DNA from 2 places in the Streptosporangium album genome. Region 2 is predicted to be linked to the other one. Evidence: riboswitches for the same ligand, from Rfam matches in the RefSeq annotation. Region 2 holds a riboswitch; the other holds the start of a gene.
What was found. Region 2 has a riboswitch for cobalamin ahead of cobN (cobaltochelatase subunit CobN). Riboswitches for the same ligand answer to the same signal wherever they lie in the genome.
Positions count from the first base shown of each region.

Region 1 (5,079 bases), on a different contig from region 2:
GAGGCCGACGGCGCGGTCTTCGCGTCCGAGACCGACACCGAGGTGCTGTCGCACCTGATCGCCCGTACCGTCGAGGAGACCGACTCGCTGGAGGAGGCGGTCCGGATGGCGCTCAAGCGGGTCGTCGGCACGTACGGCATCGCGGTGCTCGACGCCCAGCGGCCCGGCGAGGTGGTGGTGGCCCGCAACGGCAGCCCGATCGTGCTGGGCATCGGCGAGAAGGAGATGTTCGCCGCCTCCGACGTCGCCGCCCTGGTCCGCTACACCCGTCAGGTGGTCCATCTGGAGGACGGCGAGCTCGCGGTGCTGAAGGCGGACGGCTTCACCACCTTCGCCAGCGACGCGCGCGAGACGGCCAAGGAGCCGCTGACCGTCGACTGGGAGGCCGGGCACTACGACACCGGCGGCTACGAGCACTACCTGCTCAAGGAGATCTCCGAGCAGCCGGAGACCGTGGCCAGGACATTGCGCGGGCGGTTGGACGACCGCTTCCACATCGCCCATCTGGGCGGGCTCAACATGGACGCGCGCGAGACGCGGTCGTTCCGCCGTGTGAAGATCATCGGTTGTGGCTCGGCCTACTACTCGGGCCAGATCGGCGCCCAGCTGATCGAGGAGCTGGCGCGGATCCCGGCCGACGCCGAGCCGGCCAGCGAGTTCCGCTACCGCAGCCCGGTGGTGGAGCCCGACACCCTCTACGTGGCGATCAGCCAGTCGGGGGAGACCTACGACACGCTGGCGGCGGTCCAGGAGCTCAAGCGCAAGGGCGGCCGGGTGCTCGGCATCGTCAACACCGTCGGCAGCGCCATAGCCCGCGAGTGCGACGGCGGCGTCTACCTGCACGCCGGCCCCGAGGTCTCGGTGGCGAGCACGAAGGCGTTCACCTCGACCGCGGTGGCCTTCGCGCTGCTCGCGCTCCACCTGGGGCGGGTGCGCGACCTGTCCCCGGCCGACGGCCGCCGCATCTGCGAGGGCCTGCGCAGGCTGCCCGGCCAGATCAAGGAGATCCTGGCGCTGGAGCCGCAGATCAAGGAGCTCGCGCACAAGTACGCCGACGCGCCGAGCATGATGTTCGTCGGCCGGGTCCGGGGTTACCCGGTGGCCCGTGAGGGCGCGCAGAAGCTCAAGGAGATCTCCTACGTGCACGCCGAGGCATATCCGGCCAGTGAGCTCAAGCACGGGCCGCTGGCGCTGATCGGCCCGGAGATGCCGACCGTCGCGATCGTCCCCGACGACGAACTGCTGGACAAGAACCTCACCACGCTGGGCGAGATCCGCGCGCGCGGGGGGCGGGTGCTCATGGTCGGCCACCGTACGGCCGACCCCAAGCTGGCCGACGACTGCGTCGTGGTGCCGAGGAACGAGATCGAGCTGGACCCGATCCTGCTGTCGATCCCGCTCCAGCTCCTGGCCTACCACGCCGCCGTGGCACTGGAGCGGGACGTGGACAAGCCTCGCAACCTGGCCAAGAGCGTCACGGTGGAGTGAGTCTCGACCCCGCCGATCCCCCCAAGGGCCATAAGACCCCTAATTTGTGACAGAAAGTGATGTGTCGATAGCCTGGGGTATTGGAGGGGTGTGGGGAGGGGGCGCTTATGCACCGCAGGCGCTTCCTCGTGCTCGCCCTGGGAGTCATGGCCGCCGGCGGCTGCGGGCCCGGCTCCCGCATGCCCACGGCGGGCCGGCTCACCGTGGTCGCGCCCGCCGCGCGCGGGCAGGGCTGGGACCGGGCCGCCCGCGCGCTGGCCATGGTCCTGACCGGCGATCAGATGGCACGGACGGTCGAGGTGAGCAACTACCCGGGCGGCCTGGGCGCCGCCGCCCTGGGCGCGTTCCCCGCCGCCCGGGGCCCGTTCATGCGCGAGGGCAGGCTGCTCCTCACCGGGATGCCCATGGTGGCGGGAGCGGAGATCGCCAACGCCGCCTCGGTGGCGGAGTCCACCACCCCCCTGGCCCGCCTCGTCGGCGACTGGGCGGCTCTGGTCGTCCCGGACGGCTCACACCTGCGCGCCTTCGAGGACTTCGCCGCGGCGCTCCGCCGCGACCCCGCCGGGCTGACGGTGGGAGGCCGGATGGAGGGCGGCTCCGACCACGTGCTCTACGGCATGATCGGCAAGTGCCTGGGGGTGGACACCCGGCTGCTGGACTACGCCGGCTACTCCAACGGGATCGAGGCGGCACAGGCGCTCCACGAGGGCCGGGTGGCCGCCCTGCTGGGCTCCGCCCGATCCTTCGTGCCCGAGATCGCGGCGGGCCGCCTGCGGCCGCTGGTGGTCTCCTCCGCCGAGCGGATCGACGGGATCGACGCGCCGACGTTGATGGAGCTGGACATCCGCCTGGAGTACACCGACTGGTGCGGCGTCCTCGGGCCCCGGGGCATGAGCGCCGAGGACAGGGACGCGGCCGTCGCTCTGTGTGACCGCGTCGACGCCTCCTCCCGCTGGCGGGCCGTCTGCGTGGCCAACGGCTGGAACCGGGTCTACCTGAGCGGAGACGACTTCCGCCAGTGGCTCGTCACGGAGACGGGCCGTACCCGCGAGGTGCTCAACGAACTCGGCCTGTTGAGCACTTTCTCCACAAGCTGTTGGGGCAGTTGCGTCCGACGCCCCTACATGTAGGATCCTGCTCGTTGCTGGTTCGCCCTCTCCCGAGGGCGAGGCAAGAGGGAACCCGGTGGGAATCCGGGACTGCCCCGCAGCGGTGAACGGGAACGACCGCCGTCACGGAGCACTGGGCACGCCATGCCTGGGAAGCGACGGTCAGTAGGCATCTGTCAGGCGCCCGTGAGTCCGAAGACCTGCCGGTGACATATGGGAGAGAGCGCCGAGCCGCGCACCGACGTGTGCGGGACGAGGCGAACTCGATCATGGAAACTGTCCAGGGCCTCGAGGGAGGGCTCGCGGAATGAGGCGGTTCTGCGTGCCCGGAACCGCTCTGTGACGCGTGCGCTTTTTCGGCGGAGCCCTACGGGGAATTCGAGCGCGCGAGGGGTAGCACGTGACACAGACTTTGGCCGGCGCCGCCGGGAAGACCGGTAACGACCCGGCTGCCCGCCGGTTGGCCATCGAGGAGGCCGCCGCCCGGGTGATCACCGATCCGGAGAACTCCAGGATCGCCGCCGGGCTGCTGACGGAGCTGATCGCCGACGAGGCGGCCGAGCACGGCGTGCGGACCTTCTCCGAGTCGATCGCCGCCACGCACGCGGCGGGACTCGTCCAGGACGGTCTGGCCGCCTTCGTGGCCGCCCACGCCGAGGCGCTGGACGCGCTGGTGGCACCGGACGCCGACGGCCGGTTCGAGTACTTCGGGCTGCGCACGGTCTACGACCGCTACCTGCTGCGCCACCCGCGGACCCGCAGGGTCCTGGAGCGTCCGCAGCACTTCTTCCTGCGGGTGGCCTGCGGCCTGTCCGAGTCGGTCGAGGAAGCCGCCGAGCTGTACGCGCTCATGGCCACCCTGTCCTACCTGCCGAGTTCACCCACCCTGTTCAACTCCGGCTCGCGCAGGCCCCAACTGTCCTCCTGCTTCCTGCTCGACTCGCCCCGCGACGAGCTGGAGGCGATCTACGAGCGCTACGGGCAGGTCGCGCGGCTGTCGAAGTACGCCGGGGGCATCGGCATCGCCTGGACCCGGATACGTTCGCGGGGCTCGTTGATCCAGGGCACCAACGGCCACTCCAACGGCATCGTGCCGTGGCTGCGCACGCTGGACGCGAGCGTCGCCGCGGTCAACCAGGGCGGCCGCCGCAAGGGCGCGGCCTGCGTCTACCTGGAGTCCTGGCACGCCGACATCGAGGAGTTCCTCGAACTGCGCGACAACACCGGCGAGGAGGCCCGCCGCACGCACAACCTGAACCTGGCCAACTGGGTCCCCGACGAGTTCATGCGCCGGGTGGAGGCAGACGGTGTGTGGTCGCTGTTCGACCCCAAGGAGGTCCCCCAGCTCACCGACCTGTACGGCGCCGCGTTCGAGGAGGCCTACCGGGCCGCCGAGGCCGAGGGCCGCTACGTCAGGCAGGTCCCGGCCCGGTCGCTGTACGGCCGGATGATGCGCACCCTCGCCCAGACCGGCAACGGCTGGATGACCTTCAAGGACGCGGCCAACCGGACCTCCAACCAGACGGCCCGCCCCGAGAACGTCATCCACCTGTCCAACCTCTGCACCGAGATCCTCGAGGTGACCGGCGACGCGGAGACGGCCGTCTGCAATCTCGGCTCGATCAACCTCGCAGCCCACCTGGACGGCCAGGACGTCGACTGGGCGCGGCTGCGCCGGACCGTCCGAACCGCCGTGCGGTTCCTGGACCGGACCATCGACCTGGGCTTCTACCCGACCCCCGAGGCCGAGACCGCCAACAGGAAGTGGCGGCCGATCGGCCTGGGCGTCATGGGCCTGGCCGACGTGTTCTTCTCGCTGCGCCTGCCGTTCGACTCGCCGCGGGCGCTGGAGCTGTCCACCCGGATCTCCGAGGAGATCGCGCTGGCGGCCTATGCCACGTCCGCCGACCTGGCCGTCGAGCGGGGCCGTCATCCCTCCTACGACGAGACGCGGGCCGCCGGCGGCGTGCTCCACCCCGACCACTACGGGGCCGGGCGGTCGCCGGAGTGGGAGCGGCTCAGGGAGAGGATCGCCGAGACCGGCCTGCGCAACTCGCTGATGATCGCGATCGCGCCCACCGCCACCATCGCCTCCATCGCGGGCTGCTACGAGTGCATCGAGCCCCAGGTCTCCAACATCTTCAAGCGCGAGACCCTGTCGGGGGAGTTCCTCCAGGTCAACCGCTACCTGGTCCGTGACCTTTCGGCCCGGGCCCTGTGGACCCCGCAGATCCGGGACGCGATCAAGCGGGCGGACGGCTCGATCCAGGACGTCCCCGGCGTGCCGGAGGATCTCAAGGCGCTCTACCGGACCGCCTGGGAGCTGCCGCAGAAGGCGCTGATCGACCTGGCCGCGGCACGCACGCCGTACATCGACCAGTCGCAGTCGCTGAACCTCTTCATGGCCACGCCGACCATCGGCAAGCTGTCCTCGATGTACGCCTACGCGTGGAAGTCCGGGCTCAAGACGACCTACTACCTG
Region 1 is NZ_JACHJU010000003.1:772,453-777,531, reverse strand. Features, by position in the region: gene glmS (glutamine--fructose-6-phosphate transaminase (isomerizing)) at 1-1,488, shown strand, start outside; gene FHR32_RS33475 (Bug family tripartite tricarboxylate transporter substrate binding protein) at 1,596-2,618, shown strand; cobalamin riboswitch at 2,617-2,819, shown strand; gene FHR32_RS33470 (ribonucleoside-diphosphate reductase subunit alpha) at 2,998-5,079, shown strand, end outside.
Region 1: another riboswitch for cobalamin. It lies ahead of FHR32_RS33470 (ribonucleoside-diphosphate reductase subunit alpha); the one in region 2 lies ahead of cobN (cobaltochelatase subunit CobN).

Region 2 (5,079 bases):
CCTGCCCGGTCTCCCAGGCCAGCCTGCTCGGCACCGCCTTGGGGTCGACCGAGTAGAAGTTGCGGCCGGTGGGGAGCACGTTGATCAGGCCGCGCAGCGGCGACCCGCTCGGCCCCGCCGGGACGTAGCCGCCGTCGAGGGCGTGCAGGATCGCGTCGATCTCGTCGGTGGTCCGCGCCAGCCGGGGCACGATCTCGGTGGCCGCGAACCTCAGGATCCGCTCCACCAGACCGGGGTCCGCCGCGGCGGCCGGCCTCGGCTCCGTCTCGGAGGCGGTGACCGCATCAGCCGGAGCCGAGGACCGGGCCGAATCGACGCCCAGGACCGCGGCGACCGCACCGGCGGCGGCCGCCGGATCCCAGGACCGCTCCTCCATGGCCTCGACCAGCGCCCGTGCCAGTGTCTCCGCCTCGTCGGTGCCGGTACGGCCGGCCGTGCCGTCCTCGTTCAGGCCCAGGGCTTCGCGCAGTCCCGGAAGGGCCTCGCCGCCCGCCCACATCTGACGGGCGCGGAGCATCGCGAGCACCAGGTCGACGCGGGTCCCCCCGGTCGGAGCGGCGCCCAGCACGTGCAGGCCGTCGCGGATCTGGACGTCCTTGACCTCGCACAGCCAGCCGTCGACGTGCAGCAGGAAGTCGTCGAACTCGGCGTCGTGCGGCCGGTCGCCGATGCCCAGGTCGTGGTCGAGCCGGGCGGCCTGGATCAGGGTCCAGATCTGGGCGCGGATCGCGGGGAGCTTCGCCGGGTCCATCGCGGCGATGGAGGCGTGCTCGTCGAGCAACTGCTCCAGCCGGGCCATGTCCCCGTAGGTGTCGGCGCGGGCCATCGGCGGGACGAGGTGGTCGACCAGGGTGGCGTGGGCGCGGCGCTTGGCCTGGGTGCCCTCGCCGGGGTCGTTGACCAGGAACGGGTAGATCAGCGGCAGGTCGCCGAGCGCGGCGTCGGGTCCGCAGGAGGCCGACAGCCCGGTGGACTTGCCGGGCAGCCACTCCAGGTTGCCGTGCTTGCCCACGTGCACCACGGCGTGCGCGCCGAAACCGTCGGCCAGCCAGCGGTAGGCCGCCAGGTAGTGGTGGCTGGGGGGCAGGTCGGGGTCGTGGTAGATCGCGATGGGGTTCTCGCCGAAGCCTCTGGGCGGCTGCACCATGACCACGACGTTCCCGGCGCGCAGCGCGGCCAGCACGATCTCGCCGTCCGGGTGGTGCGTCCTGTCGACGAACAGCTCGCCCGGCGCGGGCCCCCAGTGCTCCTCCATCCGGGCGCGCAGGTCCGCCGGCAGCGTGCCGTACCAGCCGGTGTACCGGCTCGCCGCGATGCGCACCGGATTGCCGGCGAGCTGCTCCTCGGTGAGCCACTGCTCGTCCTGGCCGCCCGCCGCGATCAGCGCGTGGATCAGCGCGTCGCCGTCCTGCCCGGTCACGCCCGGCAGCTCTCCCTCGGCGCCGATGTCATAGCCCCGCTCGCGCATCACGGCCAGCAGCCTGACCAGGCTCGCGGGGGTGTCCAGGCCGACGGCGTTGCCGATCCGGGAGTGCTTGGTGGGGTAGGCCGACAGCATCAGCGCGATCCGCCGTTCGCCGGCCGGGACGTGCCGGAGCATGGCATGCCGTACGGCGATGCCCGCCACCCGGCGGGCCCGCTCCGGGTCGGCCACGTAGACGGTCAGCCCGTCCTCGTCGATCTCCTTGAAGGAGAACGGCACCGTGATGATCCGGCCGTCGAATTCGGGGATCGCGACCTGGGTGGCCGCGTCGAGCGGGGACAGGCCGTCGTCGTTCTCCTCCCAGGACGCCCGGCTGCTCGTCAGGCAGAGACCCTGCAGGATCGGCACGTCCAGCTCGGCGAGCGCGCCGACGTCCCAGGCCTCGTCGTCCCCGCCGGCGGACGCGGTGGCCGGGCGGGTGCCGCCGGCCGCGAGCACGGTCACCACCAGGGCGTCCACCGTACGGAGGACCTCCAGCAGGCCGGGCTCCGCGCTGCGCAGGGAGGCGCAGTAGACGGGCAGTGCCCGGCCGCCCGCGTCCTCGACCGCCGAGCAGAGGGCCTCGACGAAGGCGGTGTTGCCCGCGACGTGGTGGGCCCGGTAGTAGAGCACGCCGACGACCGGCCCGTCCGCGCGGCGCGGCTCGCGCTGCAGCACGCCCCAGCCGGGGGTGGGGGCGGGGGCGGCGAACCCGTGCCCGGTCAGCAGCAGGGTGTCGGACAGGAACCGGTGCAGCTCGACGAGGTTGGCCGGACCGCCGTGGGCGAGGTAGGCGTGCGCCTCGGCGCAGACCCCGCCGGGCACGGTGGACAGCTCCATCAGCTCGGCGTCGGGCGCCTGCTCGCCGCCGAGCACGACGACGGGCCGGGGCCCGGCGAGCAGGGCGTCCAGGCCCTCCTCCCAGGCGCGGCGCCCGCCCAGCAGCCGGACCACCACCAGGTCGGCGCCCTCCAGCAGGGGCGGCAGGTCCGCGGCGGCGAGCCGGGCGGGGTTGGCCGGCCGGTAGTCCGCCCCGCTCGCACGGGCGCTGAGCAGGTCGGTGTCGGAGGTCGACAGCAGGAGGATCACGCGCCACGCTCCGGCCGGGCGATGGGGCTCGCCGGTGACAGGGGACCGCGCGGGAACGGCGGATGAGGCCCGGCGGCGGGGCACGGCGGTGCCACGAGCTGCTGCGGGAACGGCGAAGAACGCACGGAGCTTCCTCCCTCGGGGTCCTCGCCCCGGGTCGTCGTCGGCTACGACGGCTGGAGTCTCCTGGCTCCCGGATCGGTGCTCCCCCCGGCCTTCCCGTCCGTCGCCGGACCGTGGCCTGGGTGGGGTTCGCTCCCCGGTTACAGTGGCGGGACCGCGCCGGATTCTCACCGGCTTCCTCCCTTGCCGTCGCCACCGATGAGACTACGGCACCCGTTCTCCGCAGGAAACTGGCGTTAGCATCCTCGGCGTGGTCATTAGTGACTTTTCTGGACGATCGCGACCCGATGCCTGTCCCGGGGCGCTCCAGATGCACGCCGCGGCCGACGGCGGGCTGGCGCGGATCCGGGTCCCCGGCGGCCGGCTGACGGCCCCCCAGCTGCGCGGACTCGCCGGCGCCGCGTCCGCTTGGGGGACCGGCGTCATCGAGCTGACCTCCCGCGCGAACGTCCAGGTGCGCGGGCTCGGCGCCGGGAGCGCACCGGCGGGCCGGGACGGAACAGCGGAGACCTCGGGGCGGACCGGGGCGGCGGACCGGTTCGCCGCGCGCATGGCGGAGGCCGGGCTGCTGCCGTCGCCCACCCACGAGCGGGTCCGTAACGTCCTCGCCTCGCCGCTGACCGGCTGCGACGCCGGAGGGACCCTGGACGCCGGCCCGCTGGTCTCCGAGCTGGACCGGCGGCTGTGCGCCCGGGCCGCCCTCGCCGGGCTGCCGGGACGTTTCCTGTTCGCCCTCGACGACGGCAGGGGCGACGTGGCCTGGCTCGGCCCCGACGCGGGAATCCTCCCGACCCGCGCGGACGGAGCGGCCCTGATCCTCGCGGGCGCCGACAGCGGCCTGCGCGTTCCGGTGACCTCGGCGGTCACCGCCCTGCTCGCCGCCGCCGAGGCGTTCCTGGCCGAACCGGCCGTGCGGGAAGGGCGCGCCTGGCGGATCGGCGAGCTGCCCGGCGGTGCCGGACGGGTCGCGGCCCGGGTCCGCGCCACCCTGGAGACCGGCGCCGCCGATCCGGTACGGCTACGCCCACCGGCGGAGCGGTTGCGGGCCGGTCCGCCCTCCGCGGCGGGCGGACCGATCGGGGCGGTCGAGCAGCCCGACGGCCGGGTGGCCCTCGGCGTCGCGGTGCCGCTGGGGCGGCTGACCTCCGCCCAGGCGGAGCTGCTGGCCGCTCTGGCGTCCGGCGGCGAGGTACGGCTGACGCCGTGGCGGGGGGTGGTCCTGCCCGGCCTGGCCCGTGCCGGGCTCGCGCGGACGCTCACCAGACTGGCGGACGCCGGCCTGGTCACCGATGCCGGCTCGCCGTGGATCGGCGTGACGGCCTGCACCGGGCGTCCCGGCTGCGCCAAGTCCCTGGCCGACGTGCGGGCCGACGCCGCCCGCGCCACGGTCTCGGGCCCCGGGATCGCCCCGCCTGTCGCGGACTCCCCGCGCACCGGTACGCTCCCCGTGCACTGGGCGGGCTGCGAGCGGCGCTGCGGCCGTCCCAGGGGACGGGTCGCGGACGTGGTCGCCACCGGCGACGGCTACCGTGTCGACCTCGACGGCCGGAGCCTGGCCTGTGCGGACATCGAAGAGACCACGGCCGTGGTGACGGCCGCCAGAGGGGAAACGTGACCGACTACGTCCGCGACGGCGCGGAGATCTATCGCCGTTCCTTCGCCACCATCCGCGCCGAGAGCGATCTGAGCGGCCTGCCCCCGGACCTCGCCCAGGTGGCGGTCCGCATGATCCACGCCTGCGGGATGGTCGACCTGGTCGCCGACCTCGGGTGGTCGCCCGGCGTCGTGGCGTCGGCGCGGGCGGCCCTGCGCGGGGGCGCGCCGGTGTTGTGCGACGCGATGATGGTCGCCTCCGGGGTGACCCGCCGCCGCCTGCCCGCCGGCAACGAGGTGATCTGCACGCTGGGCGAGCCGGGCGTGCCGGAGCTTGCGGAACGGCTGGGCACCACCCGCAGCGCCGCCGCGCTGGAGCTGTGGCGCGACCGGCTGGAGGGCTCGGTGGTCGCGATCGGCAACGCGCCGACCGCGCTGTTCCGGCTGCTGGAGATGGTCGAGGAGGGCGCGGGCCGCCCGGCCGCCGTGCTGGGCGTCCCGGTCGGCTTCATCGGCGCCGCCGAGTCCAAGCAGGCCCTCGCCGGACACCCGGCGGGACTGGAACACCTGGTCGTGCACGGCCGCAGGGGTGGAAGTGCGATGGCCGCCGCCGCGGTCAACGCGATCGCGAATGAGGACGAATGAATGACGACATGGTGACCGGACGGCTCTGGGGAGTGGGGCTGGGGCCCGGGGACCCGGAGCTGGTGACCGTCAAGGCCGCCCGGCTCGTCGGCGAGGCGGACGTGATCGCCTTCCACAGCGCCCGTCACGGCCGGAGCATCGCCCGTTCGGTCGCCGCGCCGTACCTG
Region 2 is NZ_JACHJU010000005.1:22,300-27,378, reverse strand. Features, by position in the region: gene cobN (cobaltochelatase subunit CobN) at 1-2,551, opposite strand, end outside; cobalamin riboswitch at 2,712-2,904, opposite strand; gene FHR32_RS36410 (ferredoxin-like domain-containing protein) at 2,985-4,289, shown strand; gene FHR32_RS36405 (precorrin-8X methylmutase) at 4,286-4,912, shown strand; gene FHR32_RS36400 (precorrin-2 C(20)-methyltransferase) at 4,909-5,079, shown strand, end outside.